DNA from 3 places in the Pandoraea sp. CB10b_02 genome. Region 3 is predicted to be linked to each of the others. Evidence: predicted binding sites of a transcription regulator. Region 3 holds the regulator's gene; each other region holds the start of a gene.

Region 1 (10,074 bases), on a different contig from region 3:
GGTGCCGGGCACGATGGGCAGGTGCAGATCGGCCATCGCGGCCGTGTCGGTGCGGCGCGGGTCCACCACGATCCAGCGAATCGACGGATCGGCGGCCTTCGCCGCTTCCAGCCGCCGGAACAGCACCGGATGCGCATACGCCATGTTGCTGCCCGCGAACAGTACCGTGCGCGCGGCTTCGAGATCGTCGTAGCACGTGGGCGGACCATCCGCGCCGAGCGCCATCTTGTAGGCGCTCACCGCGCTCGACATGCACAGCCGCGAGTTGGTATCGATGTTGTTGGTGCGCACCAGCCCTTTGGCGAGCTTGTTGAAGACGTAATAGTCCTCGGTGAGCAGTTGCCCCGAGACATAGAACGCCACGGCGTCGGGCCCGTGGCGGCGAATGACGTCCGCAAAGCGCGAGGCGACCGTGTCGAGCGCCTCGTCCCATGCAACGGGCGCGCGAGCGGCATCGCGCGCGGTGCGCAGTTCGGGGGTTAGCACGCGCCCGGTCAACGACTGTGTCGTCATCGGCAGCGTCATGCCCTTGCTGCACAGGCGCCCTTGGTTGGCCGGGTGCGCCGGGTCGCCCCTTACGCCGACGATGCGCTCACCGTCGCTCTCGACGAGCATGCCGCAACCGACGCCGCAGTAGCAGCAGGTGGTTTGCGTGATGGTGTTCATGGACGGCTCCGGCTGTAGCAAGGGCGTGATCGGCAGGGTGACGTTGGCGGCATTGCGAGTGCGTTACCGGCACGTCAGGCGGCGGCCGGTTCCGCCGGTTCCGTGGTCTTTCCGGGCGCCTCGTCACCCGCGTCGTCCACGTCATCCACGCACAGGTACACCTGGTCCGCGTCGATCCGCACGGCAAAGCGCCGCGCACAGCCCACGTCGGGCGCGCATGCCTGCCCCGTCGCCAGATCGATGTTCCAGGCATGCAGCGGGCACGTCACGCGCTCGCCGTGGACAATGCCCTGCGAGAGCGCGCCGCCCTTGTGCGGACACTTGTCACGCAGCGCGAAGACCTTGTCCGCTTCGGTGCGGAACAGCGCAATGTCGCCGCCGGCGTGCGGCATGACGCGCGAGCCCAGTCGCGGGATCGCGTCGATGTCGCACACGTGCAGCCAGATCGGTTCGGATAGCGTCATGGCAGTTTCCTTCAGGCGATTTCCAGCAATTTCAGGCGGTTCCGTCGATTTCACACGGTCGCCGGCTCGACGCGCTGCGGCACGAGCGGACGATATTCATTGGCTTGCGCACCGTCGATGCGCGCCTGCCATGGGTCGGGCAGACCGTCGAGCGAATAGAGCAGCCGTTCGTAGAGCGCGCGACGATTGGCGGCGTCGGCCACCACGCGCTGCTTCACGTAGTCGAGCCCCACGCGGTGTATGTAATGCACCGTCCGATCGAGGTAGTACGCCTCCTCGCGGTAGAGCTGCAGGAAGGCGCCTGTGTACTCCTTCACTTCCTCGGCCGTCTTCACCTTCACGAGAAACTGCGCGACTTCGGTCTTGATCCCGCCGTTTCCGCCAACGTAGAGCTCCCAGCCCGAGTCCACGGCAATCACGCCCACGTCCTTGATGCCGGCTTCAGCACAGTTGCGCGGGCACCCCGACACGGCGAGCTTCACCTTGTGCGGCGACCACATGTTCGCGAGCATCGTCTCCAGGTCGATCCCCATCTGCGTGCTGTTTTGCGTGCCGAAGCGGCAGAACTCGCTGCCCACGCACGTCTTCACCGTGCGGATCGACTTGCCGTAGGCGTGTCCCGAGGGCATGCCCAGATCGCGCCACACGTTGACGAGGTCTTCCTTCTTCACGCCGAGCAAATCGATGCGCTGGCCGCCGGTGACCTTGACCATGGGAATCCGGTATTTGTCGGCCACGTCGGCAATGCGGCGCAGCTCGCTCGGGTTCGTCACGCCGCCCTTCATCTGCGGCACGACGGAGAACGTGTTGTCCTTCTGGATGTTGGCGTGCACGCGCTCGTTGACAAAGCGGCTCTGCGGATCGTCCACCGCCTCCTTCGGCCAGGTGCTGAGCATGTAGTAATTGAGCGCCGGGCGACAGGTTGCGCAGCCGTTGGGGGTGCGCCACTCGAGAAAGTCGAAGGCGGCGCGGTGCGTGGTCAGGTGATGCTCGCGAACGGCGCGACGCACCTCGGCATGCGAGAGATCGGTACAGCCGCACACCGCCTTTTCCTTGGGTGCGGCGTCGTAGGTCGAGCCGAGCGTGCTCATCAGAATCTGCTCGCACAGCCCCGCGCACGAGCCGCACGAGCTCGCGGCCTTGGTGTGCTTCTTCACCTCGTCGAGCGTGAACAGGCCCTTCTCGGTGATCGCCTTGACGATGGTGCCCTTGCACACGCCGTTGCAGCCGCACACCTCGTCGCTGTCGGCCATCGCCGCCGCGCGGTTCTGCCCTTGCGTGCCGACGTCGCCCACGCTGGATTCGCCGAACATGATGCGCTCGCGCAGCTCGCCCAGTGCGCGCCCTTCGCGCAGCAGCTTGAAGTACCACGCGCCGTCGGCCGTATCGCCGTAAAGGCAAGCCCCGACGAGCTTGTCGTCGCGTATCACCAGCTTCTTGTAGACGCCGCCGGCCGGGTCGGACAGTACGATTTCCTCGGTGCCCTCGCCGCCCTGGAAGTCGCCGGCGGAGAACAGGTCGATGCCCGTGACCTTGAGCTTGGTCGAGAGCACCGAGCCGCGATAGCTGCCAATGCCCATGAGCGCAAGATGGTTCGCGCAGACCTTCGCCTGTTCGAAGAGCGGGGCGACCAGACCGTACGCCACGCCGCGGTGGCTCACGCACTCACCTACCGCGTAGATGCGCGGATCGTAGGTCTGCAACGTGTCGGAGACGACGATGCCGCGCGAGCAATGGAGGCCCGCCGCTTCGGCGAGCGCGGTGTTCGGGCGGATGCCCGCGGCCATCACGACGAGCTCGGCCGCGATCTCGTCGCCGTTGCTAAAACGCACGCCGCTCACGCGCCCGTGGCCGTCGTCGAGAATGGCCGAGGTCTGATGCGAGAGGCGGAACGCCAGACCGCGCGCCTCGAGCGACTGCTGCAGGAGCTTGCCGGCCGTGCTGTCGAGCTGACGCTCGAGCAGCGTGTCGGCCAGGTGCACGACGGTCACGTCCATGCCGCGCAGCTTGAGACCGTTGGCCGCCTCCAGCCCCAGCAGGCCGCCGCCGATCACCACCGCGTGGCGCTTCACGCGCGCCGTCTCGATCATGATCTCGGTGTCGCGAATGTCGCGGTAGCTGATCACGCCCTCGAGGTCGTTGCCCGGCACCGGCAAGATGAACGGGCTCGAGCCGGTGGCGATCAGCAGCCGATCGTATGGCGCTTCGGTGCCGTCGGCGCAGCGCACGACGCGGCGGGGCCGGTCGATCTGCGTGACTTCCTTGCCCAGATGCAGCGTGATGCCCTTGCTCTCGTACCACTCGAGCGGGTTGAGCACGATGTCGGCGAACGACTGCTCCCCGGCAAGCACCGGCGAGAGCAGGATGCGGTTGTAGTTCGGATGCGGCTCGGCACCGAATACGGTGATGTCGTACTGATCCGGCGCGATCTCCAGCAATTCCTCTAGCGTGCGGATGCCGGCCATGCCATTGCCGATAACGACCAGACGAGGTTTGCGCATGCTCTCTTCTCCCATTGCAATGCCTGCTGCGCCCGAAAAACAAAACGGCGTCCGTCCGCGCCGAAGCACGGAGGGACGCCGTTGTCCTGTGGCGACGTCGCAGACCATTGCGCCCCAACGTCGCCTTCGAATTCGTTGCCGGCGACGCCTTTGCCGCTGGCCTTTACGCTAACGCAACAAGCGTGCCAGGCCGGGGGAAATATCGGGAAAAGCGCGACAGGACAAGGCTGGAGCGGCGCATCCCCCATAGGGAGAATCTGAAATTGCTCGGAAATTTTCCGCACCGCAGCAGTGCAAGATGTTCTGCATGCCGCAGCGGGCGCACCACGATGAAGCGCCCGGCGGGGCGCGAATGCGCCCCCGATGGGCGTCGCGGGCGCCGCCTCAGTCGTCCTGCATGAGCGCGCGGCCGATGATCAATTGCTGGATTTGCGTGGTGCCTTCATACAGCCGCAGCAGACGCACGTCGCGGTAGAACCGCTCGACCTTGTACTCGTTGATGTAGCCCGCGCCGCCGTGGATCTGCACACCGCGGTCCGCCACGCGCCCGACCATCTCGGTGCAAAACAGCTTCGCGCAGGAGGCGCGCATGCTCACGTCGGTGTCGCGCCTGCCGGCGGGACGCGCGTCGTAGCGCTGCGCACAGTCCTGCACCATCGACCAGCCGGCGTAGAGCTCGGCCTGGCTGTCGGCGAGCATCGCCTGCACGAGCTGGAAGTCGCCGATGCGCTGGCCGAACTGCTTGCGCTCGCGCGCGTAGGCGACCGACTCGTCGAGAATGCGCTGCGCCATGCCGCAAGCCAGTGCAGCCACGTGCAGGCGCCCACGGTCGAGCACTTTCATGGCCGTCTTGAAGCCCTTGCCCGCTTCGCCGCCGATGATGTTCGCAGCCGGCACGCGCGCGCCGTCAAGAATGACATCGCAGGTCCTGGTGCCGCGCTGGCCCATCTTCTTGTCCGGTTTGCCCAGCGACAGACCGGGCGTGTCGGCCGGGACGATGAACGCCGAGATGCCGCCCGCGCCTTCGCCGCCGGTGCGCGCCATCAGCGTGAACGCCCCCGCGCGCGGAGCGTTGGTGATGAAGCGTTTCACGCCGTCGATGACATAGGCGTCGCCGTCGAGCACGGCCCGTGTCTTGAGCGCCGCGGGGTCCGAGCCGGCATCCGGCTCGGTGAGCGCGAACGACATGATGAGCTCGCCGCTCGCCACGCGGGGCAGCAGCTCGCGCTTCTGAGCTTCGGTGCCGTCCATCAGAATGCCCTGCGAGCCGATGCCGACGTTCGTGCCGAACACGGAGCGAAACGCGAGCGAGGTCTGCCCGAACTCGAACGCAACGCGCGCCTCCTGCGCCATCGACAGCCCGATGCCGCCATAGGCTTCCGGAATCGACAGGCCGAAGAGCCCCATCGCCTTCATCTCGTCGACGATGGCCGGCGGCACTTCGTCCTGCTCCTCGACGTCGTTCTCGGCCGGCACCAGCCGCTCGCGGATGAAGCGCTGCACGGCCGCGAGCAACAGGTCGAACGATTCGCTATCCAGTCCCTTCGATGTCATCTCTGTATTCCTTGAACTTCCGAGGCGAGGCGCCAGGCGCATTCGTTCGCGCCCCCGACTGCGGCGTCTCGCGCAATTTGAATTTCTGTATCTTACCCGCGGGTGTACCGGGCAGCGAGTCACGCACCTCGGCGCACCTCGGCGCACCTCGGCGCACCTCAGCGCACTTCGGCCAACACTACCGCGCCCCGCGACGCCCCGTGACCGGTCGCGCCGAGCCCGGCCATGTCACCCCTTTCAAAAATAAAACGGGCGAAGACCGCCGCAAACGTGCATCCGAAAGCGCTTTGCGCGACCGTTTTTCGGCCCAAAACCCCAATCACGACAAGGACTTATCGGAACCTCGCCGTCTCGTGCAACACGGCATTAACTAGCATGCTAATTATTAGTTAACATATAATCTTTCTCCATGACCTCCCTGGAATCCCTCCGCTTCGCCTTCACCAGTCATCTGCTGCTCGCGGGCAAACAGTGGCGCCAGCTCTCGCAGGGCGCCATCGGTGAATACGGCATTTCGGCGGCGAGCGCTGGCCCGCTGCTGTTCATCCGCCGGCTCGGCCAGGGCGTGCGTCAGGTCGAGCTCGCCGAATACGTCGGCCTGGAAGGGGCGTCGCTGGTGCGGCTGCTCGATCAGTTGTGCGCCGCCGGCCTCGTGCGGCGCGAAGTGGACGCCAGCGACCGGCGCGCCAACGCCCTGCGGCTGACCGAGGCCGGCGAGGCGCTCGCCGAAAAGCTCGAAAGCGAACTCAGCCAGTTGCGCGCGAAAGTCTTCGCGAGCGTCTCGCGCGAGGATTTCGAAGCGGTGCTGCGTGTGTTCGAAGCTCTCTCCAGCGCGGCCGGTCCGGATGCGACCCTCCTCGCGATGGAGCCTCCCAAGAAGTAGACCGTGCTCAACTGGCCTTCCTCCCGCGACTGGATCTTCTCGATCAAGGCGTTCGCCGCTTCCATGCTGGCGCTCTACATCGCGCTCGCGCTCGGCCTGCCGCGCCCGTACTGGGCCATGGCTACGGTCTACATCGTGTCGCACCCGCTCACCGGGGCGACACGCTCCAAGGCGCTGTACCGTGTGCTCGGCACGCTGCTCGGCGCCGCCGCTTCCATCGCCTTCGTCCCGGCGCTGGTCAACACGCCGGAACTGCTGATGGCAGCCGTGGGGCTGTGGACCGGCACGCTGCTCTATATCTCGCTGCTGCATCGCTCGCCGCGCAGCTATGTATTCCTGCTCGCCTCGTACACCCTGCCGCTCATCGCCCTGCCCGCCGTGAACACGCCGGACGTCATCTTCGACATCGCCATCGCGCGCGCCGAGGAGATCATTCTCGGCATCGTCTGTGCGAGCGTGGTCGGTGCGGTCGTCCTGCCCACGAGCGTGGCCAAGGTACTGCACGACCGTTCGGCGCGCTGGCTCGCCGACGCCGCGCGCTGGACGGCCGACATGCTCTCGGCCGACCCCGACGGCAAGGCGACGCGCCACATGAGCCGGCACCGCATGGCCGCCGACATCCTGGCGCTCGACCAGTTGATCAGCCAGCTTTCGTATGACGCCGACACGTCCGCACGGGTGAGCGACGCACAGGAGCTGCGCGGCCGCATGACGATGATGATGCCCGTGCTCTCCACGGTGGCGTCGCTCGTACAGACGCTGCGCCAGCATCCGCAAGGGGTGCCCGGCGCACTCGAGGCGAAGATGGCCGACGTGGTCGCATGGCTGCGCCGCGGCGCCCCCTCGCCCGCACCGGCGCACCTGCTCAGCCCGCCGCAGGCCGCCGGCGAAGCGTCCGACTGGTACGGCGCGCTGGTCGCCGCGACCGAGGACCGCCTGCGCTCGCTCGTGCAGCTCTGGCAAGACTGCGCGACGCTGCAGCGGCGCTTCGGCCAGCCCGACGACGCTCCCGAATGGTCGCCCGCGTTTGCCCACTGGGAGCTCGGCGGCGCGCGTCACTATGATCATGGCCTGCTGCTGTTCTCGACGCTCTCCGCCGCGCTGTGTACGTTCCTGATGGGCATGGCGTGGATCTACACCGGGTGGAACGACGGTGCGGCCGGCGTGTCGCTCGGCGCCGTGGCGTGCTGCTTTTTCGCGGCGATGGACGAACCGGCGCCCTTCATCCGTTCGTTCTTCTGGGCGACGGCCGTGTGTGTCGTGTTCGCCGCCGTGTACGTCTTCTTCATCCTGACGAACGCCCACGACTTCGGCCTGCTCGTCGCGCTCTTCGCCGTTCCGTATCTGTTGCTCGGCACGCTCATCGTGCAGCCGCGCTTCACGATGGTGGCCATGCTCGTGGCCGTCAACACGGCGAGCTTCGTCGGCATTCAAGGCGGCTACAACGCCGACTTCAGCGCGTTCCTCAACAGCAATCTTGCCGGGCTGGCCGGCGTGCTGTTCGCGCTGCTGTGGACCCTGCAGACGCGCCCCTTCGGCACGCGCGTGGCGATGCGCCGCCTCATTCATGCGAGCTGGCGCGACATCGCCAGGAACGCGCGCGGGCGCTCGGTTGCCGAGCACGGGCGCCTGCGCTCGCGCCTGCTCGACCGACTCGGCCAACTCGTGCCGCGCCTGGCCGCGAGCGAGAGCGAGACGTCGAGCGACGGCTTCACCGAAGTGCGCGTCGAACTCTCCGCGCTCGCCTTGCAACGCGAGCTGCCGCATCTGAATCCCTCGCAGCGCAGCGCCATCGAGGCGGTGCTCAACGACGTGGCGCGCTTCTACCAGGCGCGTCTCGACGAAGCGGTGAGCCGCCCTGACGCCACGCTGCAAGACAAACTGCTGGGCGCGGTGCGCTCTCTGGTGGCTCACGGCGATCAGGCGTCGCGCAGTGCGCGCGCATCGCTCATGGACATCCACGTCGCACTGTTCCCGGCCACACAACCCCGGAGTGCTCAATGAGCGCAGAGATCGATATCTATGGCGTGTTCGTGCCGATGCTGCTGGCGCTGATGGTCGTTGCCTTCGTGGTGACCGGCGTGCTGCGCTTCGCGCTCGCGCGCCTGGGCTTCTACAAGCTCGTCTGGCACCGTTCGCTATTCAACCTCGCTGTGTACATCATCGCGCTGGGCGGCATCGTCGCCATCGCGCGGGCCTGCCAACCATGAAACTGAAACTTCGCTCCATCGGCTCCGTCGTCCTGACGCTCGCGGTATCGTGCGTCGCGATTTTCGTGCTCCTGCACCTGTGGGATTACTACACCGTCGCCCCGTGGACGCGTGACGGTCGCATTCGCGCCGACATCGTGCAGATCGCGTCCGACGTCTCCGGCCTCGTCACCGACGTCGAGGTCAAGGACAATCAGCCGGTGCATCGCGGCGACCTGCTCTTCGTCATCGATCGCGATCGCTACGCGCTTGCGCTGCAGCAGGCCGAAGCCAATGCCGCCGCCCTGCGCGCCACGCTTGCACAGGCCCGTCGCGAGAACGCCCGCAATCGTCAACTGACGGAAGTCGTCGCCAGAGAAGTGGTGGAAGCCGGCCAGGCCAAGGTCGAGTCCGGCGAAGCCGCCGTGGCGCAAGCCGAGGCCGCCGTGCGGCTGGCGAAACTCAATCTCGAACGCACGCGTGTGCTCGCGCCGGCCGACGGCTATCTGAACGACCGCGTGCCGCGCGTGGGCGACTATGTCAGCACCGGCCGCCCGGTGCTCTCGATGGTCGATGCGAACTCGCTGCACGTGGAAGGCTATTTCGAAGAGACGAAGATGCGCGGCATTCACATCGGCGACAAGGTCGAAGTGCGCCTGATGGGCGAGCGCGACGTGCTGCACGGCCACGTGCAGAGCATCGTCGCCGGCATCGAGGATCGCGACCGCACGAGCGGCGCGTCGATGCTGCCCAACGTCAACCCGACCTTCAACTGGGTTCGCCTCGCGCAGCGCATTCCGGTGCGCATCGCGCTCGACGACGTGCCCAAGGACATGCGGCTTGTGGCCGGGCGCACGGCCACGGTAACCGTCATCGAAGGCCGACACGAGAAGACCGCGGATGCCGGCCGGGCGGCGCACGCCGCGCCCGCCGCCCAGGTCGCCCACGTCGCCCTCCTCGCGCGCCGGACCGGCGCCCAGTCCGGAGCACGGCAGTGAAAGCGCGACTGTTCCTGATGAGCGCCGTGGCCAGCGCCGCGGCGCTGGTCGCCGGGTGCACGACCGTCGGCCCGGACTACCATCTGCCCGAGGCGTCCATCATGCGTTCGCCCGAGGCGAACGGGCCGCTCGTCGACGGTTCCCAACGCGCGGTCTCCGCCGCCGCCGTGCCCGACGACTGGTGGCAAAGCTATGACGACCCGCAGCTCGATGCGCTCGTGAAGCAGGCGCTCGCTGCCAACATGAACGTGCGCGTGGCGCTGGCCAATGTGCGGCGCGCCATCGCGACATATCACGAGGTCGAGTCGGAGAACCTGCCGCAGGGCGGCGTGGAAGCCAATGCCGCGCGCGCGCAGCTCTCCGGCGAGAGTTTCCTGAAGGAAGAGAAGCTGCCGGTGATCAATCTGGCCGCCGCCGCATTGTCGGTCTCGTACCAGATCGACTTCTTCGGCAAGCTCGCGCGCGCGGACGAAGCCGCGCTGGCGGCCGCCGAAGCGAGCCAGGCTGCGCTCGACGTGGCCCGCGTGAGTGTGGCGGCCGAGACCGTGCGGGCATACGTGCAAAGCTGCGCCGCCAATCACGAATACGACATCGCCAACGAGCAGCTCAGGCTTCAGGAAAAGAGCGTGGCCATTACGCGCAAGCTCGTCGACGCGGGCCGCGATCAGCCGACCGATCTGCTGCGCGCGCAGGCGCAGGCCGACACGCTGCGCGCCGCCCTGCCGCGCTTTCAGGCGCAGCACGAAGCCGCGGCCTATCGGCTCGCGGTAATGCTGGGCAAGGTGCCCGGCACGCTCGACGCGAGCGCCACGCAATGCC
Region 2 (10,074 bases), on a different contig from region 3:
TTCACCGCCATGACCTGGTGCCAGTGATCGATCGGATATTCGAGGAAGGGGAACGTCTTGGCAATGCCCGCGTTGTTGACGAGCACGTCGCAACGCCCGTACTGCTGCGCAACCTTCGCGAACCCCTCGGCGATCGACGCCTCGTCGCCCACGTTCATCGCCAGGGCCGACGCCTTGCCGCCCGCTTGCCTGAGCGCGGCGACCGTCTCTTGCGCCGCGCTCTCGTTGAGATCGGCCACGACCACGGTCATGCCATCGCTGGCCAACCGTTCGCAGATCGCCGCGCCGATGCCCATGCCACCACCCGTCACTACTGCAACTTTCTCCGTCATGCTATGGACTCCTAAATTTGTTGACATCTACAGCACGGGCCCCGCCGCCAGCGATGCGGCGGAGCCCGTCGGTGAATCGAGAAACCGTTGGCGGTTTGTCCTACTTCAGAAAACCGATCGAGATCCAGGGAATGAAGACCACCACGAGCAGTGCCACGAGCAGGGCGCCCATGTAGGTCCACATCCGGTTGAATACCTTGTCGGGCGAGGTCTTGCCGATCGCGCAGGCGGCGTAGAAGCCGACGCCGAGCGGCGGCGCGAAGAGGCCCATGCCCATCGAGAGAATCACGACCATCGCATAGTGCACGTCGTGAATGCCCATCGAGCGCGCCACGGGAAAGAGCAGCGGGCCGAACAGCACGATGGCCGGAATTCCTTCGAGCACGCTGCCCAGCACGATGAACACGACCACCGAGATGAGCAGGAAGCCAACCTGTCCGCCCGGCACGCCGTGCATCAGGCCGACGAGCTTGGCCGAGAAACCCGACTGCGTGAGTGCCCAGGCCATGGCCGTCGCCATCCCGATGATGAGCAGAATGGCGCCCGAGAGTGCGGCCGTCTCGGTGAGCAGCGGGTACAGGCGCTTGAAGTCCAGGTGTTTCCGGAACGCGTGAACGATCAGCCCGATCACGATCGTGTAGGCAATGCCCACCGTCGACACTTCGGTGGCGGTGGCGGCGCCCTCGATGACCGCCGTGCGGATCAGCACGGGCAGTGCGAGAGCGGGCAGCGCCACGACGAACGTCTTGGCGATCACGCTCCACGGCGCGCGACGCGCCGCGTTCGGCGCTTCCTTGCGCGAGCGGGCGAAGCAGACCACGACGATGGCCAGCGTGGCGATGACCGCCGGCAGCAGGCCGCCGACGAAAAGCGCCGTGATCGACACGCCGCACACGGCGCCGATGGTGATGAGCACGAGGCTCGGGGGAATCGTCTCCGTCATGGCGCCGGTCGACGAGAGCAGCGCCACGAGGTCTTCCGGCTTCGAGCCGCGTCGCTGCATCTCGGGAAAGAGCGCGGGCGCGACGGCCGCCATGTCGGCCGCCTTCGAGCCCGAGATGCCCGAGACCAGGAACATCGCGCCAAGCAGCACGTACTGCAGCCCGCCGCGCACGTGGCCGAGCAGCGACGCCATGAATTCGATCAGGCTGCGCGCCAGGCCGCTCATCTCGATGAGGGCGCCGAGCAGCACGAACAGCGGCACCGACAGCAGAATCAGGCCCGACATGCCCTCGTCCATGCGGCTCACGACGATTTGCAGCGGGGCGTCCGTGACGAGCGCCAGATAAGCGAGCGTCGCGGTGCCGAAGGCGAACGCGATCGGAATGCCGCCGGCCACGCACCCGCCCACGATCAGCACGAAGAAGATCAGCAGGTTGTAGTTGCCCATGGCGATGAGCGCCGGACGGCCGAGCCACAGCGCAGCGCCGAGCGCGGCCACGAAGAGCACCCCCAGGCCGAACTGGCGCATCGTCGAGCAGCGCGCCATGCGCGAGATCGCGGCGATGAGCATGAGCGCCGCGCCCACCGGCAGGGCGGCGGCGCGCAGCCCGTCCGGGATTTCCAGCGCGGGCGTGGTGATGTCCATCTGCTCGATGGCATGCGTGTAGGCGGGCATGATGATCAGCGCGACGAACACGCACACGGTGAGCGCGGCCATCGTCTGGAACCAGTCGCGCCACGCCACGGGGAGTTTGTTGACGATGGCGGACAGGCGCATGTGCTCACCGCGATCCAGGGCGAGCACGGCGCCGAGCATCGACAGCCAGATGAACAGAATCTGGGCGAGCTCGTCGGACCAGGTGAGCGGATTGTCGAACCCGTAACGCGAGACCACGCCCGCGAGCAGGATGAGAGTCTCCGCCACCACCAGCAGCACGGCAGCCGCCTCGGTGACTTTCATCACCGCGCGGTTGACGTGGCAGAAGAGGCGGGCGAGCGCGTGCGTCGGCTCGGCCGTCATCGTCAACGTTTCCATTTACGCGAGCTTCCCGGTGTACTTTTCCAACATGGCCCATGCCTCGTCGCCGAACTTCTTGTGCCATTCGGCATAGAAGCCGGCCGAGCGAAGCTTCTCGCGGAACTGCTCGTTGTTCGGTGCGTTGAACACGAGCCCCTTCTGCTTGAGTTCGGCCATCACGCCGTCGTTGAGCTTGCGCACGTCTTCGCGCTGAGCCACGGCGGCCGCGTTCACGTTGGCGGTCACGATCGCCTGCAGGTCCTTGGGCAGCTTGTCCCATTTCTGCTTGTTGGCGAGGAACCAGAAGCCGTCCCACATGTGATTCGTCATCGACACGTACTTCTGCACTTCGTAAAGCTTGGCCGTGGTGAGCAGCGCGAGCGGGTTTTCCTGCGCTTCGACGATGTGCGTCTGCAGGGCCGAATAGACTTCGGCGAAGTTGATCGACGTGGGCGAGGAGTCGAACGCGCGGAACATCGAGGTCCACAGCGGGCTCGTCGGCACGCGGATCTTCAGGCCTTTGAGGTCGGCCGGTGAATTGATCGGACGGCTGCTCGTGGTGATCTGGCGGTAGCCGTTCTCCCAGATCTTGTCGAACGCGAACACCGACGTCTTGGCAATCTGGCCGCGCACGTGCGCGCCGAGGTCGCCGTCCATGGCCGCCCACACCTGGCTGTAGTCCTTGAACGCGAAGCCCACGCCGGAGATCTGCGCCGCCGGCACGAGCGTGCCGAGAATCAGCGGCGAGAGCGTGAAGTAGTCGATGGCGCCCGAGCGAATCTGGCTGAGCATGTCGCTATCGGAGCCGAGCTGATTGTTCGGGTAGATCTGGAAGTCGATACGGCCTTTGGACTGCTCCGCGATCTTCTGCGCCATTTCCTTGGCGCGGATGTTCATCGGATGGCTAATCGGCAGGTTGTTGGCGAACTTCAGGGTGAATTCGGCGGCGCGGGCCTGCGTCTGATACAACCCCGTGGCGGCGGCAGCCGAAGTGGCGGCCACGACTTTGATGAAGTGGCGACGATCCATAGTGCTCATACTGCATGTCTCCTGTTATAGGTGTTGTGGCTGCGTCTGAAGCGCAAAGCGATTGCGCGTGTTGCCTTGCAACGTTTCGGCCAACTCGGCATTCGCGCGCTGGGCGACTCGCAAGTGGCTTGGCTATCTTACGCAAATCGAATGCCAGATCGCAGGCTGGACGGGAAAACCCTTACGTTGTTAAGCATTAGTGAAATCCCGGGGCCGACGCCCCTCGGTCCGCGCCGACCGCGCGCCGCACGGGTATGTAGGGCGATGCGAGGCGAAAAGCGCTTCGTCCACCGAAACGGCCGGCGGCCGGCCGGCGGGGGCCGGCCATGCGACACCTGTCGCACCGGCGCGGCATGCTGCGACAGGTGTCGCCGCCCGGGCGCGACACCCGTGCGACAGGTGTCGCACGCAGGTGTCTCGTTCCTGCCGTGTTGCGGCACAGCAAATTCCTCTCACCACGTGCGCATCCGAATTCACTTGATGGTGTCGGGAAACCGGCTTTACGCTTACGTCAATTGCACGCGCGCCACCCGCGCGCGAGGTCGCCGTGGCGGCGCAATTCGCAGTCGATGACCACTACCCGCGCGTCGTTGCCATGCCGCACGCATGTCTGGCATCGAAATTGCTCACCGGAGTCCGGATGACCCCACTTCCCGGAGACACTTCATGGTTGCTGCATGCCTTACCGGCTGGGCCCACTCCCAGTTCGGCAAACTCGATAACGTCGACGCCGAGGTTCTGCTGGCCGATGTCGCACAGGCCGCCCTCGACGACGCGGGCCTCGCGCCCGAGCAGATCGATTCCGTTCACGTCGGCACTTTCAACGGCGGTTTCCTGTATCAGGACTTCCCGTCGTCGCTCGTCTTCAATCGCATTCCCGGCCTGCGTTTCAAGCCCGCCACGCGCTATGAGAACGCGTGCGCCACGGGCTCGGCCGCAGTGCATGGCGGCCTGCAGTCCATCGAAGCGGGCAAGGCCACGCATGTGCTCGTCATCGGCTTCGAGAAGATGACCGAACTGGCCACGCCACAGGTCGGCGAAGTCCTGCTCAAATGCTCCTACGCGCGCGAGGAGGCCGGCATTCCGGGCGGCTTCGCCGGCGTGTTCGGCACCATCGCGCAGGCGTACTTCGATCGCTACGGCGATCAGTCCGACGCGCTCGCGCGCATCGCCGCGAAGAACCATCGCAACGGCTCGGTCAATCCGTATGCGCACATGCGCCGCGACTTCGGCTACGACTTCTGCCGCAACGTCTCCGACAAGAACCCATACGTGGCCGGCCCGCTCAAGCGCACCGACTGCTCGATGGTTTCCGACGGCGCCGCCGCGCTCGTGATCTCGAAGGCCGACGTGGCGCGCTCGATGCCCAAGGCCGTCGGCTTTCGCGCCGCGGTGCAGGTCAACGACTACCTGCCGCTCTCGCGCCGGGACCCTCTCGCGTTCGAAGGCGGCCAGCATGCCTGGCGTCAGGCGCTGGGCGTGGCGGGCGTGTCGCTAAAGGACCTCTCGCTCGTCGAGACGCACGACTGCTTCACCATCGCCGAACTCATCGAGTACGAAGCCATGGGGCTTGCCAAGCCCGGACAGGGGGCGAACGTGATTGCCGAGGGCATTACCGAGAAAGACGGGCTCCTGCCGGTCAACCCCTCGGGCGGCCTGAAGGCGAAGGGCCACCCGGTCGGGGCGACGGGCGTGTCCATGCACGTGATGGCCGCGATGCAGCTGACCGGCACGGCCGGCGAGATGCAGATCCCGGGCGCACGGCTCGCTGGCGTGTTCAACATGGGCGGCGCCGCCGTGGCGAACTACGTGAGCATTCTCGAAGCGCGCTGATTCGCGACAACGCGAGCCGGGCGTCCCGGCGGCGTTTCGAGAACGTCCTGCAAATGCCCGTGCGCGCGCCGCACGGCGGACGCACCGGGCGCAGGACAGGCAGCAAGACTGAGCAATAAGAATTAGGAGACGAGCGAAATGCTCAAGAAGGTGATGAATCTCGGCCGTCTGCTGGCCGACGTTGCAAGGCGGCATCCCGACGAGCCCGGTGTGATCATCGGCGAGAAGGTACACACCTGGGGCGAAATCGACGCACGCGTGAACGCGGTCGTCGACGCGCTGCGCGAGCTGGGCGTGGGCAAGGGCGACAAGCTGCTGGTGCACTCGCGCAACAACCTGCAGATCTTCGAGAGCGCGTGGATCGCATTCCGGCTGGGCGCGGTCTGGGTGCCGACGAACTTTCGCATCACGGCGCCCGAGGCGGCGTACCTCGGTCAGTCGAGCGGGGCGTGCGCCATGATCTACGACGCGGGCTTCGAGGGCCACGTGGACGCCGTGCGCGCCGCCTCGCCCGCGCTGCGCCATGTGATCGCGCTGGGCGCGCCGCGCGCCGGCGAGCTGCACTACGAGACGCTGGTAACCGAGCATCACGGCGCACCGGCCTACGAGGCGGAAGTCGAGTACGAAGACCCGTTGTGGTTCTTCTACACGTCGGGCACGACCGGGCACCCGAAGGCCGGCGTGCTCTCGCACGGGCAAATGGCCTTCGTCGTGACGAACCATCTGGCCGACCTGATGCCCGGCATCACCTATCGCAGCCGTTCGATGGTCGTGGCACCGCTCTCGCACGGCGCGGGCATTCACGCGATCGTCAACACCGCGCGCGGCGCGGCGAGCGTGCTGCTGCCCGGCGAGAAGATGGACCCGGAGCAGGTCTGGCAGGCGATCGAGCGCCACCGTGTGGACAACATGTTTACGGTGCCGACCATCGTCAAGATGCTGGTCGAGGATCCTGCCGTGGATCGCCATGACCACAGTTCGCTGCGCTTCGTGATCTATGCCGGCGCGCCGATGTATCGCGCCGATCAGAAGTACGCGCTCCAGAAGCTGGGCCGCGTGCTCGTGCAGTACTACGGCCTGGGCGAGGTAACGGGCAACATCACCGTGCTGCCGCCGTGGCTGCACAGCGAGGACGACGACGCGCCCGATGCGCGCGTAGGCACCTGCGGCATGCCGCGCACCGGCATGGAGGTGGCGATTCTGGACGAGTCGGGACAGCGTCAGCCGCCGTTCGCCTCCGGCGAGATCTGCGTGCGCGGGCCGGCGGTGTTCATGGGGTATCACAACAATCCGGAGGCAAACGCCAAGGCGTTCAAGGACGACTGGTTCCATACCGGCGATCTGGGACACGTGGACGAGCAGGGCTTTTTGTACATCACGGGCCGTGCGTCGGACATGTACATCTCGGGCGGCTCGAACGTCTATCCGCGCGAGATCGAGGAAGCGCTGCTCACGCACCCGGCGGTCTCCGAGTGCGCGGTGCTGGGCGTGCCCGACCCCAAGTGGGGCGAGAGCGGGCTCGCAGTGGTGGTACCCCGGGAAGGCATGGCCGCTCAGGCCGATGAACTGCTCGGACATCTCGAAGCGCGTATTGCCCGCTACAAGTGGCCGCGTCGCTTCGTCTTCTGGAATGCCATGCCCAAGTCGGGCTACGGCAAGATCGTGAAAAAGCAAATCAAGACGATGCTCGAAGAGCAAGGAGACTATCGACTATGAAACCTGCGCTTTCACGGATCTATCGACATGCAGGCGCCCCCACGTTACCCCGTGTGGAAGACTGCGTGTTGAGCGGGCAGCACGAACTGCGCGTGACGATCCGGTCTGGTGCGAATCTCGGCGAGTCGTTACGCGCGGCGTTATCCCGCTATGCGCATGGCGGCGGCGTCGGCCGTTTTTGCGCGGGCACCGCGCGAGGTCTGCGGTATCACATGATCGAGAACACCGCGGACAAGGAGCGCCCCTTCGGCTATGGGGCGCCGGTCGACGAAACCCGGGAAGTGGATCTGATCGGCGGCGCGATCACTGTAGGCCGGACGGCCGACGGTGCCACGTTGATGCATTGCCATGCGGGATTTTCCGATCCTGGCGGCGAACTGCATGGCGGGCACCTCATCCTCGATCACACATGGGCCGGCGACGAGCCCGTGGTCATCCGCCTGTGCCTGTTCGAGCATGGCGGCTATGTGACCGCCGAGGACGAGGAGACACGCTTCCATCTGCTCCATCCCGTTGCCGGAGATCTGTCATGAGCGCAGCAGCCGACGTAGCCGACATTCCCGTCGCCATCGAAAATGGCACGCTGGGCCGACTGGTGGTGGCCCGTCTCAAGCCAAATCAGGACCTCACCGAGAGCATCGAAGCGTTGTGCACCGAGCACGGCATTGCGCGGGCCATCGTGCGTGGCGCGGTCGGCAGCCTGATCGACGCGCGGCTCACGTTTCGCGCAGGCGACGGCTGGCGCGAGCAGATCGTCACCGGCCCGGGCGTGGAGATCCTCAACGTGTTCGGCGAGGTCGACGCGCGGGCCGACGCCTCGCGCGAATTGCCGATGCTCCACGGCATGGTCGCCGATACCGACGGACGCATGTTCGCAGGGCGTTTCGTGCGCGGCGGCAATCTCGCGTTCATCACCATCGAGGTGACGCTGCAGGAATGGTTGCCGGCGTGAGGCAGACGCCGCCGGCCGAGGGCGCCGCGTGACGTGAAAAAACGGGGAGACGCACGTCTCCCCGTTTTCGTTTCGGCGCGGCGATGCGCTCGCCGCTCAGGCGAGCGCGGGCTGCACGAGTCCGTCCTCGCGGAACATGTGTTTGATGCCGCGCACGGCCTGGCGAATGCGTGATTCGTTTTCGATCAGCGCGAAGCGCACGTATTCGTCGCCGTACTCGCCGAAACCGATGCCGGGCGAGGCCGAGACTTTCGCCTGGGCGAGCAGCTTCTTTGCAAATTCGAGCGAGCCCAGGGCGCGATACGGCTCGGGAATGCGCGCCCAGATGTACATCGACGCACGCGGCAGATCCACGACCCAGCCCGCTTCCGTCAATCCCTTGTAGAGCACGTCGCGGCGACGCTGATATTGCGCGCGAATCTCCTCCACGCATTGCTGATCGCCTTCGAGCGCGGCGATGGCGGCGACCTGAACGGGCGTGAAGGTGCCGTAATCGTGATAACTCTTGATACGCGCGAGGGCGGCCACCAGTTCCGCGTTGCCGACCATGAAACCGATGCGCCAGCCGGCCATGTTGTAGCTCTTCGACAGCGTGAAGAACTCGACGGCGACGTCCTGCGCGCCGGGCACCTGCATGATCGAGGGTGCCTTGTAGCCGTCGTAGACGATGTCGGCGTAGGCCAGATCGTGTACGACGAGTATGTCGTGCCTGCGGGCGAGATCGACCACGCGCTCGAAGAACTCGAGCTCGACGCATTGCGCCGTCGGGTTCGACGGGAAGCCGAGAATCACCATCTTCGGCTTCGGATGGCTCTCGCGTATGCCGCGCTCCAGTTCAGTGAAGAAGTCGATGCCGGGCGTCATCGGCACCGAGCGGATATTGGCGCCGGCGATCACCGCGCCGTAGATGTGGATCGGATAGGACGGATTCGGCACGAGCACCGTGTCGCCCTGATCCAGCGTGGCGAGCATCAGGTGGGCGAGACCTTCCTTCGAGCCGATGGTGACGATGGCTTCGCGCTCCGGATCGAGTTCGACGTCGTAGCGGTCCTTGTACCAGCGCGTGATGGCGCGGCGCAGACGCGGGATGCCGCGCGAGGTCGAGTAGCCGTGCGTGTCGGGACGTTGCGCCACCTCGACGAGCTTGTTGACGATGTGCGGCGGCGTGGCCCCGTCGGGGTTGCCCATCGAAAGATCGATGATGTCCTCGCCGCGTCGGCGCGCCGCCATCTTCAGTTCGGCGGTAATGTTGAAAACGTAGGGGGGAAGGCGATTGATGCGCGCAAAGCTGCGCGAGCTCTGGGAGCCTGACATGATGATCCTGGAACGTAAGCGCCCGGAACCGTCCGAGCGACGCCGGCGTGCTGGCCACACCGTGACGGGGACTGTAGCGCGGCGCGGCGCAAATGCGCAAGCGGTTTTTGCTTGAGGTGGCGAGGCCGTGCGCGGCCGATCCGGGGCGCCGGGGCTGGACGCGGGCCCGGCGAGGCCGTCGGTTAAGATGAGCGATTCGCGAGTCCACAGGCAAAAGGAGAGGGGATGGCGTACATGTACTTGCTGGTCGCGATCGTGGCGGAGGTGATCGCCACGTCGGCGCTCAAGGCATCGGAAGGATTCACGCGCGTGGGGCCGGTGGCGATCGTCGTGGCCGGTTATGGTTCGGCGTTCTACATGTTGTCGCTCACGCTGCGCACGATTCCCGTGGGCGTCGCCTATGCCATGTGGTCGGGCCTGGGCATCGTGCTGATCTCGGTCGCCGCGCGCGTGCTGTTCGGCCAGAAGCTCGACGCGCCCGCCATGCTCGGCATGGCGCTCATCATCGCCGGCGTGCTCGTCATGAATCTCTGCTCGAAGTCGGCGGCGCATTGAGTCCGGCGCGGTGCGCCGATGCAAGGGGGCGCCACGGACTTCGCGCGCCGACGTGCAGCAAGAAACGCTTTCATCGATGCGCCGATCGGCGCCGTATCGAGCAGGTGCCGAGCGCGTGTGGAACGCGTGTGGACCTCATGTGGAGCCCATGTGGAGCCCATGTGGAGCCCGTGTGGAGCCCGTGTGGAGCCCGTGTGGAGCCCATGGTGGCGCGGCGCCGCGGCGACTCAAGGGCGGTCTTCGGCTTCGGCCAATACTGCTTTGAGCGCGGCAATGCAAAGATCGATTTCGCTGCGCCCGATGACGAGCGGCGGCGCGAGTCGCAGCACCGTCGTGCGCGTCTCCTTGGCGAGAATGTGGCGCCGCAGCAGCTGCAATGACAG
Region 3 (10,074 bases):
GGCTGCTTCATCACGATCGCGGGATCGAGCAGCATGCCCGTGGTGATGAAGAACAGGCCGAGCAGCACGTCGCGAAACGGCTTGATGTCGTCTTCCACCTGGTGCCGGTACGGCGTCTCGGCGATCAGCATGCCCGCGATGAACGCGCCGAGCGCCATGGACAGACCGAGATGCTCGGTAATGTAGGCAAGCCCCAGCGTGAGCAGGAGCAGGTTGAGCATGAACAGCTCCTGCGAGCGCCGCGCCGCGACCACGTGAAACCATCGGCCGACGAGCTTCTGTCCGAGCCAGAGCAGCAGCGCCAGTGCGCCGGTGATCTTGAGCGCCGCGAGCGACAGCGCCAGGACCAGCGCCTTCGAGTTGCCGCCCAGCGCGGAGATCACGATGAGCAGCGGCACCACCGCGAGGTCCTGGAACAGCAGCACGCCCATGATGTTGCGGCCGTGCTCGGTCTCCAGCTCGAGCCGCTCGGCGAGCATCTTGGTGACGATCGCGGTGGAGGACATTGCCAGAGCGCCGCCCAGCGCCACCGATGCCTGCCACGAGAACGACCAGAACAGGTTGACGAGCGCGCCCAGGCCGAGCGCGATGAGCAGCGTGCCCAGCACCTGGGATACGCCCAGGCCGAGCACGATGCGTCGCATGCTCTTGAGCTTGGGCAGCGAGAATTCGATGCCGATCGAGAACATCAGGAAGACAACGCCGAATTCGGCGAGGTACTGCACGCGCTGCGAGTCGGCAGCCAGCCCGAGCGCGTGCGGGCCGATCACGATGCCGACGCTCAGATAGCCGAGCATGGGCGGCAGATGAAGCATGCGGAACAGCACCACCCCGAGACAGGCGGCAAACAGCAAGACGAGTGTGAGTTCGAGCGGCGATGCCATCAGCGAAGGTGGATTTCCAGAGAGAAGCGCGAAACTGTCATGACCGGATGTCATGCAAGTGCCGTGCCAGTTTGCGTCCGGGCGGCGGTCTCCATCGGGAAACCAGGCAATATCCGAACGTGCCGGGGCCCTGTCCGATGCGCGCGGGGCCAGGCCTGGCGCGGCTGCACCTCGGCGCCGCATCCGTTTTGATATACTCCGCGCATGATAGCGAAAATCAATCCAGGCCGGGCGCTCGAGGTTGCCCGGGAGGTGTTGCGCACGGAAGCCGACGCCATCGAACGCGTCTCCGCGCACCTCGACGATAGCTTCTTCGAAGCCGTCTCGCTGCTGCTCGCCTGCCGCGGACGCGTCGTCGTCACCGGGATGGGCAAGTCGGGCCACATCGGCCGCAAGCTGGCCGCCACGTTCGCCAGCACCGGCACGCCCGCATTCTTCGTTCATCCTGCCGAAGCCAGCCACGGCGACCTCGGCATGATCACGGCCGACGACGTCGTCGTGGCGCTCTCCAACTCCGGCGAGACCGGCGAAATCGTCAGCATTCTGCCGACGATCAAGCGCCTTGGCGCGAAGCTCATCGCCATGACGGGCAACGCCGCGTCGAGCCTGGGGCGGCTCTCGGACGTGCATCTGGATGCGCACGTCGACAAGGAAGCCTGCCCGCTGGGCCTCGCGCCGACTGCCAGCACCACGGCCGCCCTCGCGCTCGGCGACGCATTGGCCGTCACCCTGCTCGACGCACGCGGCTTCGGCGCCGAAGACTTCGCCCGCTCGCACCCAGGCGGCGCGCTCGGACGCCGCCTGCTCACTTTCGTGCGCGACGTGATGCGCACCGGCGATCGCGTCCCGCGCGTGCGCTCGGACGCGAGCCTGTCCGAGGCGCTGCTCGAGATGACCGCCAAGGGACTCGGCATGACGGCCATCGTCGATGGCGACGATCAGGTCGTGGGCATCTTCACCGACGGCGACCTGCGCCGCCTGTTCAAGCGCACGCTGGACTTCAGCACGCTCAGGCTGGCCGACGTGATGAAGGCCGGCCCGCGCACGATCGGCCCCGACCAGCTCGCGGCGCAAGCGGCCGAGTTGATGGAGCGCTTCGGCATCACGCAACTGCTCGTCACCGAGAACGGCCGCCTCGTCGGTGCGCTGAACGTCCACGACCTGTTCGCCGCGAAGGTCGTGTGAGTCCCCGCCCTCAAGCCCCTGGTTCTTGCCGATGAGTCAGCCCAGCCACACCCCGTTCACCCATTTCGACGTCGCCGACGCGAGCGCGCGCGCCGCGCGTGTGCGCGTGATGGTCTTCGACGTCGACGGCGTGCTCACCGACGGCGGCCTGCGTTACGGCCCGGCCGGCGAAGTCATCAAGACGTTCGACTCGCTTGACGGTCACGGCCTGAAGCTGCTCGCCGAGGCCGGCATCGTCACGGCGATCATCACGGGGCGCCAGTCCGATATCGTCGCCAGGCGCGCGGCCGATCTGCGCGTCGCACATGTATACCAGGGCGTGCACGACAAGCGCGAAGCGTTCGAGGACCTCTGCGCCAAGGTGTCGGCCGCCCCCGAGGCGTGCGGGCACATCGGCGACGACTGGCCCGATCTGCCCGTGCTCACGCGCGTGGGCTTCGCGGCCTGCCCGGCGAACGCCCACGTCGAAGTGAAGGCGCGCTGCCACTGGATCGGCGCCACGCGCGGCGGCGAAGGCGCCGTGCGCGAGCTGTGCGACTTCATCCTGCGCGCGCAGGGACGTTACGACGCCCTGCTTGCCGAAGCACTGGCCTGACGCCCCGAGGAAGCCGCCCCGCTCATGGCCATTCAACGCGTCTCGCCCGCCTCCCTGATCGCGATCGCCGTGCTCGCCTGCCTCGCGGCCGGCACGTACTGGCTCGTGCAACGCACGCTGCCGTCGAACGCCGATCGCACGCCGTATGTGAAGCAGCACATCCCCGATTACTACGCCGATGACATGGTGATCTCCATGCTCTCGGCGAGCGGCCAGACGCAGTACCGCGTCAACGCCGTGCACATGACGCACTTCGAGGACGACCAGACCACCGCCATGACGCTGCCGGCGGTGCGCGCCTTCACCCCCGACCAGCCGGAAGTGACGGCCACGGGCAAGCGCGGCACGCTCAATGCCGACATGTCGGTCGTCGACCTGTACGACAACGCTGTCGTGGTGCGTCAGCCGGGACCGCGCGACCCCGAAATGCGCGCGCTCTCCGAGCATTTCCAGGTGCTGGTGAACGAGGACATCGTGCGCACGGAGAAGCCTGTCCAGCTCTATCGCGGCGCCTCCGTCATGTACGGTGACGGCATGATTTTCAATAACATCACGCGGGCCGTACAATTGCTCGGCAACGTCCACGGCACCATCCAGCCGGCGGAACTGAGCAACAAACGTCCGGCACCGCCCGCCGCGCCGAGCGCGGCCCCCCAGACCAAACAGGGCCCCAAGACCCCATGATCGATCGCCGCAACCTGCGACCTGCATCCCGATCGCTGCGTGCGCTGCGCACGGTGGCCGCTGCCTTCGCAGCGCTCGCCGTCTTCGGCGCACTGGCCACGCTGAGCGCGCCGCTCGCGCACGCCGAGCGTGCCGACCGCGACAAGCCGCTCAACATCGAATCGGATCACATGAGCTATGACGACCTCAAGCAGGTCAACATCTTCACCGGCAACGTGACGATGACCAAGGGGACGATTCTCCTCAAGGCCGATCGCGTCGAAGTGACTCAGGATCCGGAGGGCTATCAGTACGCCACGGCGTTCTACAAGCCGGGCGGCCCGCTCGCGTACATGCGCCAGAAGCGCGACGGCGTGGACGAGTACATCGACGGGTGGGGCCAGACGATCTATTACAACGGCAAGACCGAAGTCGCCACGCTCACCACGCAGGCCACGCTCAAGCGGCTGGCCGGCGGCACGCGCGTGCTCGACGAGATTCACGGCAGCGTGATCACCTACGACACCTACAACGAGGTCTACACCGCCAACAGCGGCGCCGATCAGGTCAACGCCAACAATCCGAAGGGCCGCGTGCGCGCCACGCTCGCGCCGCGCAACGCCACCGGGGCCAACCAGGCGCAGCCGGGCGGGGCGAGCAAGCCCGCCGCGGCGCCCAAGGGCGACCTGCCGCCGCTGTCCCCCTCCAAAAGCATCGGGAATCCGCGTGAGTAATCCTGCCAGCAACGCCTCCAGCATCAATCCGGGCGCCGGCCCGTCGGGCAAGCCGAGCGCGCTCGTCGTGCGCTCGCTCAAGAAACAGTACGGCGCGCGTACCGTCGTCAAGGACGTCTCGCTCGACGTGAAGAGCGGCGAGGTCGTCGGCTTGCTCGGGCCGAACGGTGCGGGCAAGACCACCTCGTTCTACATGATCGTGGGGCTGGTGCCCGCCGACGACGGCGAAATCCAGCTCGACGGCAATCTCATCAGCGAACTGCCGATCCACGAGCGCGCCCGCATGGGCGTGTCGTACCTGCCGCAGGAAGCGTCGGTATTTCGCAAGCTCACGGTCGAGGACAACATCCGCGCCGTGCTCGAACTGCAGGTCGATGCCGCCGGCAAGCCGCTCAAGCGCGACGAGATCGAGCGCCGCATCGAGGCGCTGCTCGACGAACTGCAGGTGAGCCATCTGCGCGAGAACCCGGCAATGTCGCTCTCGGGCGGCGAGCGCCGTCGCGTGGAAATCGCGCGTGCGCTGGCCACGCAGCCCCGGTTCATCCTGCTCGACGAACCCTTCGCCGGCGTCGATCCGATTGCCGTGCTGGAAATCCAGCGCATTGTGCGCTTTCTGAAAGACCGTGGCATCGGTGTCCTGATTACCGACCACAACGTGCGCGAGACGCTTGGCATCTGCGATCACGCCTACATCATCAGCGAAGGCTCCGTGCTGGCTGCCGGCACCCCCGACCAGATCGTGGCCGACGAAAGCGTGCGGCGCGTCTATCTGGGCGAGAATTTCCGGATGTAAAGGAAATTTTTCGCATGTAAACCCTGCCCCCGATAGGGCGCCGGGCCGGTTCCGTTGGCGTGACAAAGCCTCTACAATGAAGGCGAGACACGCTATGAAACCGACTCTTCAACTTCGCACCTCGCAGCACCTGACCCTCACGCCGCAGTTGCAGCAATCGATTCGGTTGTTGCAACTGTCGACGCTCGAACTCCAGCAGGAAGTCGAGCACGCCCTTACCCAGAACCCGATGCTCGAGCGAGAAGACGACTGGCTCGCCGGCTCGGTGCGCGTGGGCACGGACGGGTCGCTGCGCAACGAACGGAGCACGTCGGCGAGCAGCAGCAACGACGGCCCCGACACCGCCAACGGCCACGACGACGCCCGCGAACTCGACGGCGAAACCCGCTTCGAGGACGGGGCGAGCGATAACGGCAGCGACTGGAGCCTGAACGATTTCGCCCGGACGGGCAGCGCTTCGGACGACGACGACAACGCTCGCCCCCAGCTGCACGTCGATCATCCCAACCTTCGCGAGCACCTGCTCGCCCAGTTGCGCGTGACCAAGGCCAGCCCGCGCGATCGCGCGCTGGTCGAATTCCTTATCGAATCGCTCGACGAAGACGGCTATCTCGGCACCACGCTCGACGAAATTCAGGCGGAAATGCCCGAAGAGCTGGCGCTCGAGACCGAGGAGATCAACGCCGCCCTCGCGCTGCTGCAGAGCTTCGATCCGGCGGGCGTGGGCGCCCGCAATCCGGCCGAATGCCTGCGTCTGCAACTGCAGCGGCTGCCCGCGAGCGGCGTTCGCACGCTTTCGCTGCGCATCGTCTGCGATCACCTGGAATTGCTCGCGGCACGCGATTACACGCGGCTGCGCCGCCTGCTCGGCGTGAGCGAAGACGCACTGCGCGCCGCGCACCAGCTGATCCGCTCGCTCGACCCGTTCCCGGGCGCCGCCTACGGCTCGCCGCCCGCCGATTACGTCGTGCCGGACGTACTGGTGCGCAGGCAGGGCAGCGGCTGGAGCGCCGAGCTCAACCCGGAAGTCATGCCGCGCCTGCGCATCAACGAGATGTACGCGCGCATCCTGCGCAACAACCGCAACGACCCGGGCACCGGCAATCTCCAGCAGCAGCTCCAGGAGGCGCGCTGGCTGATCAAGAACATCCAGCAGCGGTTCGACACGATCCTGCGTGTGGCGCAGGCCATTGTCGAGCGTCAAAAGAACTTCTTCACGCATGGCGAAATCGGCATGCGGCCCTTGGTTTTACGTGAGATTGCTGATACGCTGGGTTTACATGAATCCACGATTTCACGCGTGACTACGAGTAAGTACATGCTCACTCCATTTGGAACCTTCGAGCTCAAGTACTTCTTCGGGTCGCATGTGGCCACCGAAGCCGGAGGGGCTGCGTCGTCGACAGCCATCCGCGCCCTCATCAAGCAACTGATAGGAGCAGAAGACCCCCAAAGCCCCCTTTCCGACAGTCGTATCGCGGAGCTGCTGGCAGAGCAAGGATTCGTGGTTGCGCGGCGCACCGTCGCGAAGTACCGCGAGGCCATGCGAATCCCCGCAGTGAACTTGCGCAAATCTTTGTAGGACAGTCCTGGTGCGCCATGTTGGCTCGCTGGGGCATCACGCCGCAGTGCGACATTGCGTCACGTCAATGGCTCGCACTCCCGCTAGCCAGCGCCGCTCATGACGCGGCCTGCACTTCGGCATTTCAGCAAGGAGAGCAGCTATGAATCTGAAGATCAGTGGACACCATCTCGAGCTCACGCCGTCCCTGCGCGAATTCGTCGTCAACAAGCTTGAACGCGTGTTGCGGCACTTCGACCAGCTCATCGGCGCCGAGGTGATCCTCTCTGTCGATAAGACCAAGGAGAAGGCCGGACGCCAGATCGCCAGCGTCACCGTGTATCTCAAGGGCAAGGAAATTTTCGTCGAAAAGTGTGACGAAAATATGTATGCCGCCATCGACAAGCTGATCGACATGCTCGACCGCAAGGTAATGCAGTACAAGGACAAGGTGCAGAATCATGGTCGCGAAGCCCTCAAGCATCAACAGCCGCCCGAGGCGGAACCGCTCCAATAATTCCTTTCCGGCGAGGTAGTCGCATCGACTGTCACTGACGCAAGCCCGCACGGAACCACACGAGCGAATCTACGTCTGTCATAAGTCTGGCATCACCCACCGCGGGGCCGTTGAACGGCCCCTTTTGTATGGGGCGACGCGTCTCGGCTGACGCGCCTACGGGTGGTCTATAATGCGAGGTCAATCGGGGGTTGGAGGGCGACTACGCGTTCGCCCGCATTACAAGATGAACCGTTTAGTCAAACTCTTACCTGCGTCCAATATCCTGCTTGGACTGTCCGTCACCAGCAAGAAGCGTGTCTTCGAGCAAGCCGGGCTCCTGTTCGAGAACAACGCCGGACTGTCGCGCGCGCTCGTCACCGACGACCTGTTCGCGCGCGAGCGCCTGGGTTCGACCGGGCTCGGCGAAGGCGTGGCGATCCCGCATGGCCGCATTAAGGGACTCAAGCATCCGATGGCGGCTTTCGTGCGTCTGGACGACCCGATTCCGTTCGAGGCGCCCGACGGCCAGCCCGTCTCCCTGCTGTTTTTCCTGCTCGTGCCGGAACAGGCCACGCAGCAGCATCTCGAGATTCTGTCCGAAATCGCGCAGTTGCTCTCCGATCGCTTGATGCGCGAGACATTGAGCAACGCGCCCAGCGCCGACGACGTTCACACGGCCCTGGCGAACTGGCAGCCCTGAGCCGCCGCCAACTTCGAGTCCCGTAGCTCCCATACTCAACCGAACGAGGCGACGCGGTGGAACTGACCGGCATCAACGCGCAAAGCATTTTCGATGACAACGCCGCGACGCTGCGTCTGTCGTGGCTCACCGGCCACGAGGGCTGGGAGCGCGGGTTCACGCCCGAGAGCGTGGCCACCGCCACCTCCAGCGCCGACCTCGTGGGTCACCTGAACCTCATCCACCCGAACCGCATTCAGGTGCTCGGCGAGGCGGAACTGCGCTATTACCAGCGCCTGAGCGATGAGAACCGCAAGCGCCACATGGGCGAGGTCATCGCCCTGGAGCCGCCGTTCCTGGTCGTCGCCGACGGACTGGAGGCGCCGCCCGATCTGGTGCTGCGCTGCACCCGGTCGTCCACACCGCTGTTCACCACCCCGCTCTCCACCGCATCGGTTATCGACAGCCTGCGGCTGTACATTTCGCGCGTGTTCGCCCCGCGATGCACGATGCACGGCGTTTTTATCGACATTTTGGGCATGGGCGTGCTCCTCACCGGCGACTCCGGGCTGGGCAAGAGCGAACTCGGTCTGGAATTGATCAGCCGCGGCCACGGCCTGGTCGCCGACGATGCGGTCGATTTCGTGCGGCTGGGCCCCGATTTCGTGGAAGGGCGCTGCCCCCCACTGCTGCAAAACCTGCTGGAAGTGCGCGGGCTGGGCCTGCTCGACATCAAGACCATCTTCGGCGAGACGGCCGTGCGCCGGAAAATGAAGCTCAAGCTGATCGTGCAACTGGTGCGCCGCCCTGACGGCGAATTCCAGCGCCTGCCGCTCGAAGCGCAGACGGTGGATGTCCTCGGCTTGCCCATCAACAAGGTGATCCTGCAAGTGGCCGCCGGGCGAAACCTCGCCGTGCTGGTGGAGGCCGCCGTGCGCAACACGATCCTGCAACTGCGCGGCATCGACACGCTCAAGGACTTCATGGAGCGCCAGCGCCAGGCCATGCAGGATCCCGACGGGATGCAGGGCAAACTGCTCTGAGCCGCGTCTCCGGGTTTACCGCATTGCATGCGGTTTTCTGTCAACGCAGCGCGATTGCGGCGCGTTTTCTTTCATGTTGTAATCGCCACGCGGTTCTTCCCCGTGCGTGTCGACCTTAATGGAGAGACGATCATGAAGAAAGCATTCGCTGCACTGCTCCTGGTATCCCCGCTGCTCGCGTCGCCCGTGTTCGCCCAAAGCGCCGCCGCGCCCGAGGCAGCCCCGAAGGCCAACGCACAGCAAAACAAGATGACCGCGTGCAACGCGCAGGCCGGCGACAAGAAGGGCGACGATCGCAAGGCGTTCATGAAGCAATGCCTGTCGAACAAGCCGGCCGCGTCCGCCAAGCAAACGCAGCAGGAGAAGATGAAGACCTGCAACGCGCAAGCGGGCGACAAGAAGGGCGACGACCGCAAGGCGTTCATGAAGTCCTGTCTGTCGAACAAGCCGGCCGCCTGAGGCATCGACGCCAATCTACGCCGAACGGCGCCCCTTCCGGGCGCCGTTTTCGTTTGCGAAGCGCAGTCGGAATCACCCCGTGGTCGCGGGGAAGTGGCCGGAAGGGCCGGAAGGTTCGAAAACGGACGAAAACGGCTGAAAACGGCTGAAAAGGGCTGAAAAGGGCTGGAAATGGCTGGAATGGCGGCGAGGCTGGAAAGGGCCTAAACGGGCCTAAACGGGCCGGAGCGGCCGGAAACTCCTGGAATTGCGTACCTTTGCCGTGAATTGCCGAGCATTGCCGAGGAGAGCGCAACGCCCGGACAGCCCGCCGCTCGACACCCGTGAGACACAATCGCTTACCATGATGGTTGTATTCGGGAAATGTCATGAAGATCGTACTCATTACCGGTGTATCGGGCTCCGGCAAGTCGCTCGCCCTGAATGTCCTCGAGGACGCCGGGTATTACTGCGTCGACAACCTGCCGTCGCGATTTCTGCCTGAGCTTGCCGAATATCTCGAAACGCAGAATTACACGCGGCTTGCCGTCGCCATCGACGCGCGCAGCGGCGGCTCGCTTGCCGATCTGCCGCCGATCATCGGCGGTCTGCGCCGCTTCGGCCACGATGTGCGCGTGCTGTTCCTCAACGCCAACACGCAAACCCTGGTGCAGCGCTTCTCCGAGACACGCCGCCGCCATCCGCTCTCGGTGGGCGACAACACGCTCTCGGCCAACGGCTCGCTCGTCGAAGCGATCGAGAAAGAGCGCGAAATGCTCAACAGCGTGACCGAACTCGGTCACCAGATCGACACCAGCAATCTGCGCGCGAGTGCGCTGCGCCGTTGGATCCGCGAGTTCGTGCAGCACGATCACACCGGGCTTACGCTGATGTTTGAATCGTTCGGCTTCAAGCACGGGGTGCCGCTCGACGCCGATCTCGTCTTCGACGTGCGCTCGCTGCCCAATCCCTACTACGACACGCAGTTGCGGCCGCTCAC

The links. Region 3 encodes sigma-54, which starts transcription at its own class of promoters, with help from an activator protein. Its sites were predicted from a motif close to TGGCANGNAANCTGCTTT; they were not measured.
Region 1: the regulator sigma-54 is predicted to act here: its motif matches at 3,802-3,819, upstream of nirB (nitrite reductase large subunit NirB).
Region 2: the regulator sigma-54 is predicted to act here: its motif matches at 3,933-3,950, upstream of CDN36_RS03760 (acetyl-CoA acetyltransferase).

Annotation. Positions count from the first base shown of each region.
Region 1 is NZ_NJGW02000003.1:9,980-20,053, forward strand. Features, by position in the region: gene CDN36_RS03595 (nitrate reductase) at 1-666, opposite strand, end outside; gene nirD (nitrite reductase small subunit NirD) at 741-1,130, opposite strand; gene nirB (nitrite reductase large subunit NirB) at 1,181-3,631, opposite strand; gene CDN36_RS03610 (acyl-CoA dehydrogenase family protein) at 4,016-5,185, opposite strand; gene CDN36_RS03615 (MarR family winged helix-turn-helix transcriptional regulator) at 5,595-6,068, shown strand; gene CDN36_RS03620 (FUSC family protein) at 6,072-8,072, shown strand; gene CDN36_RS03625 (DUF1656 domain-containing protein) at 8,069-8,278, shown strand; gene CDN36_RS03630 (efflux RND transporter periplasmic adaptor subunit) at 8,275-9,255, shown strand; gene CDN36_RS03635 (efflux transporter outer membrane subunit) at 9,273-10,074, shown strand, end outside.
Region 2 is NZ_NJGW02000003.1:43,603-53,676, reverse strand. Features, by position in the region: gene CDN36_RS03775 (SDR family NAD(P)-dependent oxidoreductase) at 1-332, opposite strand, end outside; gene CDN36_RS03770 (TRAP transporter large permease) at 433-2,295, opposite strand; gene CDN36_RS03765 (TRAP transporter substrate-binding protein) at 2,311-3,330, opposite strand; gene CDN36_RS03760 (acetyl-CoA acetyltransferase) at 3,988-5,154, shown strand; gene CDN36_RS03755 (acyl-CoA synthetase) at 5,293-6,870, shown strand; gene CDN36_RS03750 (PPC domain-containing DNA-binding protein) at 7,083-7,403, shown strand; gene CDN36_RS03745 (PPC domain-containing DNA-binding protein) at 7,400-7,822, shown strand; gene alaC (alanine transaminase) at 7,919-9,136, opposite strand; gene CDN36_RS03735 (DMT family transporter) at 9,362-9,691, shown strand; gene rocD (ornithine--oxo-acid transaminase) at 9,919-10,074, opposite strand, start outside.
Region 3 is NZ_NJGW02000004.1:107,560-117,633, forward strand. Features, by position in the region: gene CDN36_RS05575 (monovalent cation:proton antiporter family protein) at 1-884, opposite strand, end outside; gene CDN36_RS05580 (KpsF/GutQ family sugar-phosphate isomerase) at 1,089-2,069, shown strand; gene CDN36_RS05585 (KdsC family phosphatase) at 2,101-2,664, shown strand; gene lptC (LPS export ABC transporter periplasmic protein LptC) at 2,689-3,348, shown strand; gene lptA (lipopolysaccharide transport periplasmic protein LptA) at 3,345-4,061, shown strand; gene lptB (LPS export ABC transporter ATP-binding protein) at 4,084-4,854, shown strand; gene CDN36_RS05605 (RNA polymerase factor sigma-54) at 4,949-6,436, shown strand; gene hpf (ribosome hibernation-promoting factor, HPF/YfiA family) at 6,579-6,932, shown strand; gene ptsN (PTS IIA-like nitrogen regulatory protein PtsN) at 7,159-7,614, shown strand; gene hprK (HPr(Ser) kinase/phosphatase) at 7,671-8,636, shown strand; gene CDN36_RS05625 (PsiF family protein) at 8,769-9,095, shown strand; gene rapZ (RNase adapter RapZ) at 9,464-10,074, shown strand, end outside.